DNA from 2 places in the Streptomyces sp. NPDC051136 genome. Region 1 is predicted to be linked to the other one. Evidence: riboswitches for the same ligand, from Rfam matches in the RefSeq annotation. Region 1 holds a riboswitch; the other holds the start of a gene.
What was found. Region 1 has a riboswitch for S-adenosylmethionine ahead of ACIBCJ_RS16150 (aminotransferase class V-fold PLP-dependent enzyme). Riboswitches for the same ligand answer to the same signal wherever they lie in the genome.
Positions count from the first base shown of each region.

Region 2: it holds a riboswitch for S-adenosylmethionine, as region 1 does, so the genes downstream of both, thrC (threonine synthase) here and ACIBCJ_RS16150 (aminotransferase class V-fold PLP-dependent enzyme) in region 1, are expected to answer to the same signal.

Region 1 is NZ_JBITFE010000005.1:191,743-196,928, reverse strand. Features, by position in the region: gene ACIBCJ_RS16160 (rhomboid family intramembrane serine protease) at 1-205, shown strand, start outside; gene ACIBCJ_RS16155 (Lrp/AsnC family transcriptional regulator) at 202-483, shown strand; gene ACIBCJ_RS16150 (aminotransferase class V-fold PLP-dependent enzyme) at 575-1,951, opposite strand; SAM riboswitch class IV at 2,097-2,213, opposite strand; gene trpD (anthranilate phosphoribosyltransferase) at 2,287-3,351, opposite strand; gene ACIBCJ_RS16140 (cytochrome bc complex cytochrome b subunit) at 3,492-5,129, opposite strand; gene ACIBCJ_RS16135 (Rieske 2Fe-2S domain-containing protein) at 5,126-5,186, opposite strand, start outside.
Region 2 is NZ_JBITFE010000007.1:153,460-158,645, reverse strand. Features, by position in the region: gene groL (chaperonin GroEL) at 1-618, opposite strand, end outside; gene ACIBCJ_RS21255 (cold-shock protein) at 944-1,147, opposite strand; gene ACIBCJ_RS21250 (MoaD/ThiS family protein) at 1,565-1,840, opposite strand; gene thrC (threonine synthase) at 1,837-3,156, opposite strand; SAM riboswitch class I at 3,174-3,321, opposite strand; gene ACIBCJ_RS21240 (glucosyl-3-phosphoglycerate synthase) at 3,463-4,407, shown strand; gene ACIBCJ_RS21235 (hypothetical protein) at 4,420-5,148, opposite strand.

The DNA of each region.
Region 1 (5,186 bases):
CTTCCCGGCCTGGCTCGTGCTGCCGTTCTGGGCGGCCCTGCAGTGGATGGCGGCGGGCCGGGCCGGTGACGGGCCGGGGGTGGCGTACCTCGCGCACCTGGTGGGCTTCGGTCTCGGCTTCCTCTTCGCCTGGGCCCGGTTCGGGCGTACGACTAGAGTTGGGGGCGTTCCAGTGACGGCGCCCGAGGGAGAGAACCAGCCGTGATCAGCGCGATCGTCCTCATCAAGACCAGCGTGGACCGGATTCCCGAGATCGCGGAGCAGATCGCCGCGCTGGAGAACGTCAGCGAGGTCTTCTCCGTCACCGGCACCTACGACCTGATCGCCATGGTGCGGGTGAACGAGCACGAGGACCTGGCCGAGGTCATCCCCGGCCGGATCAGCAAGATCCCCGGCGTGGAGGGCACGGACACGCACGTCGCGTTCCGGACGTACTCGCAGCACGACCTGGAGGCGGCGTTCGCCATCGGGCTGGACAACTGATCGACCCGGGCCGGGCGCGCCCCGAAGGGGCGCGTGACCGTACCGCCGCGCCGCTCCCCCGACCCGGGGCCGGCCTCCTCCCCCGGGCCGCTCAGGCGTCGGCGGCCGAGGTGGTGTCGGGCACGCAACGGCCGTCCTCGGTGCGGTACTTCCACCGGGCGCCGTCGCTCACCAGCTCCTTGACGGCCTTCACGAACCGCTCGACGTGCTCGTCCGGGGTGCCCGCGCCGAAGCTCACCCGGACGGCGTTGAGGGACTTCTCGCCGGGCACCGCCTCGGGTGCGCCGCACTCGCCCTGCGCCTGCGGGTCGCTGCCGAGCAGGGTGCGCAGCAGCGGGTGGGCGCAGAAGAGGCCGTCGCGCACCCCGATGCCGTACTCGGCGGAGAGGGCCGCGGCGAAGTGGGAGCTGTTCCAGCCCTCGACGACGAAGGAGAGCACCCCGACGCGCGGCGCGTCGTCGCCGAAGAGGGAGAGGATCCGCACTTCGGGAACCCCGGCGAGGCCCTCCCGCACCCTGCGGATCAGCTCTTCCTCGCGGGCGACCAGCGTGTCGAACCCGGCCTCGGTGAGCGCCTTGCAGGCGGACGCGATGGCGTAGGCGCCGATGACGTTGGGCGACCCGGCCTCGTGCCGGGCGGCGCTGTCGTGCCACTGGACGTCCACGCCGCCGTCGGCGCGCCGGCTGACCCGGCGGCTGGCGCCGCCACCGGCGAGGTACGGCTCTGCCTCGCGCAGCCAGTCGGCCCGTCCGGCCAGCACGCCCGAGCCGAAGGGGGCGTACAGCTTGTGCCCGGAGAAGGCGACCCAGTCGACGTCCAGGTCGGTCACGGAGACGGGGTGGTGCGGGGCGAGCTGGGCGGCGTCCAGCACGATGCGGGCACCGTGCGCGTGTGCGGCGGCGGCCAGTTCACGTACCGGCCACAGCTCGCCGGTGACGTTGGAGGCGCCGGTCACGCAGACCAGGGCGGGCCCGTACGGCTCGCGGGCGGCGAGGGCGCGCTCCAGGGTCTGAACGGCCTGCGCGGGGGTGCGCGGGGCGTCGAGGTAGGTCACGTCGGCGTCCCGCCAGGGCAGCAGCGAGGCGTGGTGCTCCGTCTCGAAGACGAAGACCCTGCTCCCGGCGGGCAGCGCGGCGGCGAGCAGGTTCAGGGAGTCGGTGGTGGAGCGGGTGAAGACCACCTGGTCGTCGTCCCGGCAGCCGAGGAAGGCGGCGACCGTGGCGCGGGCGTTCTCGAACAGGTCGGTCGACAGCTGCGACAGGTAGCCGGCGCCGCGGTGCACGCTGCCGTAGTACGGCGCGTAGGCGGCCACGTCGTCCCAGACCCGCTGGAGCGCGGGCGCGCTGGCGGCGTAGTCGAGCGCGGCGTAGGTGACTTCACCGCCGGTGACGAGCGGCACGGTGACGTCCCGGCCGAGGACGGGCAGCGGGGCGGCGACGGCGGTGGCGGCAGGGGTGGGTACGGACATGGCGGACTCCCGTGAGGAACCAGCGCGAGAAGCGCGCTGCGAAAGGTGAAGGAAGAGGTGCGGAGGCGGGGCTCTGCGGCCCTATCGCATTCGCTGGTTCACGGGAGACTCCCTCGGACGACCCAGGACCCCTGGTTCCGCGAGGGGTCCGCGCTTGCCGTGGACCTTGCTGTCCACGGCCTGGTCTTCACCCGGGGCACCCCGCCACGGACGGAGGGTTGCCGGACAGTCGGCCGGGGCCTCATGACTGTCACTCATGACCTGTCGAAAAACTTATGGGAAGTGATCGGCGTCCCGCAACCCGGGTCCGGATCGCGGGACGCACGTCACATGCGTCAGGCGTGGCTGGCCGCCACCCAGCGGTCGAGGACGCGCTTGGCGGCGCCCGAGTCGATCGCCTCGGCCGCCCGGTCCATCCCGGCCCGCAGCTGCTCCGCCAGCGGCGCCCCGCCCGGCTCCAGGGCCACCAGGGCCGCCGCCGAGTTCAGCAGCACCGCGTCCCGTACGGGTCCCGGCTCGCCGGCCAGCAGGCGGCGGGCGACGTCGGCGTTGTAGGAGGCGTCGGCGCCGCGCAGCGCCTCGACCGGCACCAGGTCGAGCCCGACGTCCCGGGGGTCGAAGGCCTCCTCGGTCACCCGGCCGTCCCGCACGACCCAGACCCGGGAGGTGGCGGTCGTGGTCAGCTCGTCCAGACCGTCGTCGCCCCGGAAGACCAGGGAGGAGTGGCCGCGCTCGGCGAAGACACCGGCGATGATCGGTGCCATCCGGGCATGGGCGACCCCGATGGCCTGTGCCTTCACCCGGGCGGGGTTGGTCAGCGGGCCCAGGAAGTTGAACACCGTGCGGATGCCGAGCTGGCCGCGGGCCGCCGCGACGTGGCGCAGGGCCGGGTGGAACTTCACCGCGAAGCAGAACGTGATGCCGGCCTCCTCGGCGACCTCCGCCACCCGCTTCGGCGTCAGCTCCAGGTTGACCCCGAGCTTCTCCAGGACGTCGGAGGCGCCGGACGCCGAGGAGGCGGCCCGGTTGCCGTGCTTGACGACCTTCGCGCCCGTGCCGGCCACCACGATCGCGGACATGGTGGAGATGTTCACCGTCTTGGCGCCGTCACCGCCGGTGCCGACGATGTCGACGGTCCTGCCCGGCACCTCGATCACGTTGGCGTGGTCGTACATGGTGCGGACGAGCCCGGAGATCTCCTCGACCGTCTCCCCCTTGAACCGCAGTCCCACCGCGAAGGCGGCGATCTGCGCGTCGGTCGCCTCGCCGCGCATGATCACGTCCAGCGCCCAGGCGGTCTCGTCCGCGGACAGGTCACGGCCGTCCAGCAGGCCGTTCAGCAGGGCGGGCCAGGAGTGGCCCGCCGCGATGTCGCCTCCAGCGGGGGTCACAGCGCTCATGAGCCGCTCCTGAATCGTGTGTGTGGGGTGTGTCGTGGAAGGGAGGTGCGGTTCCACCCTATCCAGCCCGGACACGGCCGAAGGGCCCCGTCCGCGGAACGGACGGGGCCCTTCGACCGTGGTGTGGCGACGCTGGAGGGTCAGTGGTGGCCGTGGCCGCTCGTGATCTCCTTGTACTCGTCGACGGTCGGCTTCGGAATCTGCGACTCCTCGCCGTAGTAGGCCTCGCTGAGCTTGGCGCGGAGCTTCTCGGAGCCCTTCACCTTGCGCTCGACGCCGTTCTCGTCGACCGTCGGGCCGATCTCGGCCGGCTTGTACTGCTCGTGCGCCGTGAGCGTGTGCAGCTGCTCCTGGCTGAGCGGCTCGTGCACCTCGATGAACTCACCGTGCGGCAGGCGCTTGATGATGCCCGACTCGCGGCCGTGCAGCACCTTGTCCTTGTCCCGGCGCTGGAGACCGAGGCAGATCCGCTTGGTGATGACGAACGCGATGACCGGTCCGACGAAGAACCCGATCCGCACGAACCAGGTGACCGAGTTGATCGACAGGTGGAAGTGGGTCGCGACGATGTCGTTGCCACCACCGATCAGCATGATCATGTACGCGGTGACCCAGGCGACGCCGAAGGCCGTACGGGTCGGGGCGTTGCGCGGCCGGTCCAGGATGTGGTGCTCGCGCTTGTCCCCGGTCACCCACGACTCGATGAACGGGTAGAGGGCGATGACCGCGAGGAAGATACCGAAGATCACCAGCGGGATGAACACACCGAGGACCAGGGTGTGACCCCAGAAGTTGATCTCCCAGCCCGGCATGGCGCGGACCAGACCCTCGGCGAAGCCCATGTACCAGTCCGGCTGGGCGCCCGTGGACACCTGGTCGGGCCGGTAGGGGCCGATGCTCCAGATCGGGTTGACCGAGGCGATGCCGGCGATGACCGCGATGACACCGAAGACCAGGAAGAAGAAGCCTCCGGCCTTCGCCATGTACACCGGCAGCAGCGGCATGCCGACGACGTTCTTGTTGGTCTTGCCGGGACCCGCGAACTGCGTGTGCTTGTGGTAGAAGACCAGGATCAGGTGGCCGACCACGAGCCCGAGCATGATGCCCGGCAGCAGCAGGATGTGGATCGAGTAGAACCGGGCGACGAAGTCGGTCCCGGGGAACTCCCCGCCGAACAGGAACATCGAGATGTACGTGCCGATGATCGGCGTGGACAGGATCGCGCCCTGGGTGAAGCGGACACCGGTGCCGGAGAGCAGGTCGTCCGGGAGCGAGTAGCCGGTGAAACCGGTGAACATGCCGAGGACGAACAGCAGGAAGCCGAACAGCCAGTTGATCTCACGCGGCTTGCGGAACGCGCCGGTGAAGAAGACGCGCATCATGTGCACGAACATGCCGGCGAGGAAGATGATCGCCGCCCAGTGGTGGATCTGCCGGATCAGCAGACCGCCGCGCACGTCGAAGCTGATGTCGAGCGTCGACTTGTACGCCTCGCTCATCAGCTGTCCCTGCATGGGGACGTACGAGCCGTGGTACGTGACCTCGTTCATCGACGGGTGGAAGAACAGCGTCAGGTACACACCCGTGAGGATGATGATGATGAAGCTGTAGAGGCAGACCTCACCCAGCATGAACGACCAGTGGTCGGGGAAGATCTTGCGCATGTTGGCCTTGGCCAGGGAGTAGATCCCGAGCCGGCCGTCGGCCCAGTCGGCGACGCGCTCGCCGGCCGGTGCCTTCCCGCGCGAGCGGGGTGCGTCGTTGGCTGCAGTACTCATCCGCGCTCCCAGAATGCAGGACCGACGGGCTCCTCGAAGTCGCTGAGCGCCTCGAGA
Region 2 (5,186 bases), on a different contig from region 1:
CATGTCGGTGGCGAAGTACGCCGAGATGTAGCCCTTGTCGAAGCGCATACCCTCGGTGAGCTCCAGCTCCAGACCGAAGGTCTGGGACTCCTCGACGGTGATGACGCCTTCCTTGCCGACCTTGTCCATGGCCTCGGCGATGAGCTCGCCGATCTGGGTGTCGGCGGCGGAGATGGAGGCCGTGGAGGCGATCTGCTCCTTGGTCTCGACGTCCTTGGCCTGCTCCAGCAGGGCGGCGGAGACGGCCTCGACGGCCTTCTCGATACCGCGCTTCAGGGCCATCGGGTTGGCGCCGGCCGCGACGTTGCGCAGGCCTTCCTTGACCAGGGCCTGGGCGAGAACGGTCGCGGTGGTCGTACCGTCACCGGCGACGTCGTCCGTCTTCTTGGCGACTTCCTTGACCAGCTCGGCGCCGATCTTCTCGTACGGGTCCTCGAGCTCGATCTCCTTGGCGATGGAGACACCATCGTTGGTGATCGTGGGGGCGCCCCACTTCTTCTCGAGGACGACGTTGCGGCCCTTGGGGCCGAGCGTCACCTTGACGGCGTCCGCGAGCTGGTTCATGCCGCGCTCGAGGCCGCGCCGTGCCTCCTCGTCGAACGCGATGATCTTGGCCATGTGAAGTGGTCCCTCCAGGACTGGGGGTGATTCCTTCGGACCGCGCCCGCGCCCGCGACGGACGGCTCGCCGGCCTTGTGGTTCCTTCCCCACCCGGCCTGCGGGCCTCACCGACCCGGTCCTTCGTTGTCACTCTCACCTTCAGAGTGCTAACGCAATGATTAGCACTCGCCCCCATCGAGTGCAAGCGCCTCTCGGGGATCGAGCCCCGCGCTCAGCCACCCGCGAACACGGGGACGGGGCACCTGCGGGCAGGCCGAAGGGCCCGTACCCAGCGGGTACGGGCCCTTCGGATGAAGACCGGGTGCTGTGGTGGCCGAGCGTCTCAGGCGCTGAGGCGAACCATGTCGGCCTGCGGGCCCTTCTGACCCTGCGAGATCTCGAACTCGACCCGCTGGCCTTCTTCGAGGGTGCGGTAGCCGTCCATCTGAATCGCGCTGTAGTGGACGAAAACATCCGCACCACCGTCGACCGCGATGAAGCCGTACCCCTTCTCCGCGTTGAACCACTTGACGGTGCCCTGAGCCATGCCTAACTCCCCTATTACTGGCCCTTGCACAGATCCGCACTTCGCGGACCCGGGTCAGACCTCGCCCCCCACGACTGGGGGCGTGCGCCGGAACGCGTCGACCGCGGCTGAATGTATCTGTCCAACTGCCGTCTGCAACAGGTCAATCGGACGAGAAATCTGGACGCACCCGGTCCGGAATGTGGCGAGAATTCGCCTGAATTCGGGTCAAGTCGGGGCACACAAAGGGCACAAAAGCCGCACAATACGCCCGCACTTTGGCTGCTTCTTGTCGGACGAGCGGCAGGAATTAACGGTTCCCGTTGTTTCGATCGGGAGCGCGTTCCCCAACTCTACCGCGCTCAATCACATGGAATTGCCCCCTCCGCTTCTCTCACGGAGAGGGCAATACGCACTACAAGGTGTATCTGCGGAGGATCAGCCGCCGGCGACCGCCGGGATGATCGAGACGCCCGCGCCGTCCGGCGTCGCCGTCTCCAGGCCCTGCTCGAAGCGCACGTCGTCGTCGTTGACGTAGACGTTGACGAAACGGCGCAGCTTGCCCTGGTCGTCCAGGACGCGGGCGGCGATGCCCGTGTGGTTCTTCTCCAGGTCGGAGATGACCTCGCCGAGGTTGGCCCCCTCGGCACTGACCTCGGCGCTGCCGCCGGTGTAGGTGCGCAGGATGGTCGGGATACGAACGGTCACGCTCATGCGAGGCCAGCCTCTCGGAAGGAGTCCAGGTTGGGGCGGATCGTGGCGGTGAGGCCGGTGCCGGCCACCGCGTCGAGGGTCTTGAGGCCGTCGCCGGTGTTGAGGACGACCGTGGTGAGCGACGGGTCCAGGACGCCGTCCTCGATCAGCTTCTTCGTGACGCCGACCGTCACGCCGCCCGCCGTCTCCGCGAAGATGCCCTCGGTACGGGCGAGCAGCTTGATCGCGTCCACGATCTGCTCGTCGGTCACGTCCTCCACGGCACCGCCGGTGCGGCGGGCGATGTCGAGGACGTAGGGGCCGTCGGCCGGGTTGCCGATGGCCAGCGACTTGGCGATGGTGTCCGGCTTCTGCGGCCGGACCACGTCGTGACCGCCCTTGTACGCCGTGGAGACCGGCGAGCAGCCCTCGGCCTGCGCGCCGAAGATCTTGTACGGCTTGTCCTCGACCAGGCCGAGCTTGATCAGCTCCTGAAGCCCCTTGTCGATCTTCGTGAGCTGGGAGCCGGAGGCGATCGGGACGACGAGCTGGTCGGGCAGCTGCCAGCCGAGCTGCTCGCAGATCTCGTACGCGAGGGTCTTGGAACCCTCGGCGTAGTAGGGGCGCAGGTTGACGTTGACGAAGCCCCAGCCCTCGCCGGCCGGGTCGCCGATCAGCTCGGAGCAGAAGCGGTTCACGTCGTCGTAGTTGCCCTCGATGCCCACCAGCTCGCCGCCGTAGACGGCGGCCATGACGACCTTGCCCTGCTCCAGGTCGTGCGGGATGAACACGCAGGAGCGGAAGCCGGCCCGGGCGGCGGCGGCGCCGACCGCGCCGGCCAGGTTGCCGGTGGAGGAGCAGGACAGGGTGGTGAAGCCGAAGGCGCGGGCGGCCTCGATGGCCTGGGCGACGACGCGGTCCTTGAAGGAGTGCGTGGGGTTGCCGGAGTCGTCCTTGACGTAGAGCCCGCCGGTGACGCCCAGCTCGCGGGCGAGGTTGTCGGCCTTGACGAGCTTGGTCCAGCCGGGGTTGATGTTCGGCTTGGTCGCCACGTCGGCCGGGACGGGCAGCAGGGGGGCGTAGCGCCAGATGTTCGCGGGGCCCGCTTCGATCCGCTTGCGCAGCTCTTCGGTGTCGTGGCCGGAGAAGTCGTAGGCGATCTCCAGCGGGCCGAAACACTCCTCGCAGGCGAAGACCGGTCCGAGCGGTACCCGGTGGCCGCACTCCCGGCAGCTCAGGGCGGTGGCGGGGCCGAGGTCGACGGGGGAACCCGAGGCGTTCGCGGAGGACGCGGTGTTCGTGGGGTTCGTGGTGCTTTCGGCAGTCTGCACAGCCATGGAGGCGAGGCCCTTTCTCCTCATCTTCCTCACGACGCATCTCGCCGTGAGACGGATTTGGCACCTTCCCTAGCCGGGAGCCTCGCCACGTCTGTGTGACAAGAGCCGGCTGGAGGGTTGCCGGGGCTTCATCGGGCCGTATCCCTCTGCCCCTCTGGATGAGCGGTATGTGGTTGTTTTTCCGTTGTGCACGCGGCGACCCCGGCATGCGGTGGTCCCTCGCGTTGTTCAAGACTGTAACCGAAGGCCAGGACGGTTGAGATAGTCGTCCGTACCGCGAGATGGATCACAGAGGAGCCACCGGACGTGCTGGAAGAAGTCGAGCGCTGGCTGGCCGCACGCTCCTGGCGCGCCGCGGACCGGCCGGTCCAGCAGCTCCTGTCCGCCAAGCGTGCCACCGGGCAGTCGGTCAGCGTGGTGCTTCCCGCGCTGGACGAGGAGGCCACGGTCGGCGACATCGTCACGGTGATCCGGCGGGAGTTGATGGGCCGGGTTCCGCTCGTCGACGAGGTCGTGGTCGTGGACTCCGGGTCGAGCGACCGCACCTCGGAGGTGGCCGCGGCGGCCGGTGCGCGCGTCGTGCACCGCGACGCGATCCTGCCCCGCATCCCCGCCGTGCCGGGCAAGGGCGAGGTGCTGTGGCGCTCGCTGCTGGTCACCGGCGGGGACATCGTCTGCTTCGTCGACGCCGACCTGCGCGAGTTCTCCGCCGACTTCGTCTCCGGGATCGTGGGCCCGCTGCTGACCGACCCCGACGTGCACCTCGTCAAGGCCATGTACGACCGTCCGCTCGGCGCCGCCCCCGGGCAGGGGGGCCGGGTCACGGAGCTGATGGCCCGCCCGCTGCTCAACATGCACTGGCCGCAGCTGGCCGGCTTCGTCCAGCCGCTGGGCGGCGAGTACGCGGCCCGCCGCTCGCTGCTGGAACGGCTCCCCTTCCCGGTCGGCTACGGCGTCGAACTGGGCATGCTGGTCGACGCGTTGCACCTGGTGGGCCTGGACGCGCTCGCGCAGGTCGACGTCGGGGTGCGCGTCCACCGCCACCAGGACGGCCGGGCGCTGGGCCGGATGGCCGCCGCGATCTACCGCACCGCCCAGCTCCGGCTGGCCCGCGGCCACCTGCTCCGCCCGGCCCTCACCCAGTTCGAGCGGGGCGCCGACGGCTTCGAGCCGCGCACCCACGCCGTGGACACCGAGGAACGGCCCCCGATGACGGACATCGCGGAGTACGCGGCCCGGAGGGTGGCGTAGGCCTCAGGGGGCTCAGCCCGGGACGCCGTCCGACCAGCGCCAGCGGCCCGCCGCGTCCTGCTCGCAGGTCAGGTACTCGCCGCCCCGGCCGTGGGTGCTCAGGCCGTGGTGCTTGTTCGCGCAGAACTGGCCGTCGGCGTAGCAGTTGCCCGCGGGGCTCTTCAGCTCGCAGGCGCCGGAGCCGCCGCCGGTACCGCCGCCCCCGGTGCCGCCCGTGCCGCCGCCGGTTCCGCCCGTGCCGGCGTCCCGTGTCTTCGACGGCTTCGGGGTCGGCTTCGGCGTGTGCAGCGGGCGCCCGGCGCAGTCGCGGCCGTCGCGGGGGACGGTGAAGGTCACGGCGCCGGATCCGCCGCTCTGCTCGCAGACCTTCTCGCCGCTGCCCCAGGAGGAGGCCCGCTGCCCGGTGCCCTGGAGGAGCACGGTGTAGCCGACGTCCGCCTGCTCGGCGGCGCGGACGGCCGCCGCGATGCTGCCGCCGGTGAGGTCCGGCAGCGTGACGGGGGTGGGCGTGGGGGTGGGCGTCGGCGTCGGGGTCCCGGTGGCGGGGGACGCCTCGGGGGTGGGGCTGTCGCCCGGCGCCGCCGTGCCGGTCGCGGTCTGCGTGGCCGCCGCGGCCGCCTCGTCCGCCCTCGTGCCCGTGTCCCCGTCGCCGCAGCCCGCCAGGGCCAGGGCGCCGGCCGCGATCAGCGCGGCCGTGCCGGCGAGTCTGCCGGTGCGCGGGTGCCGCGTACGTATGGGCATGCTTCGCCCACCCCCCAGATAGTTGAAATGTGCACCGC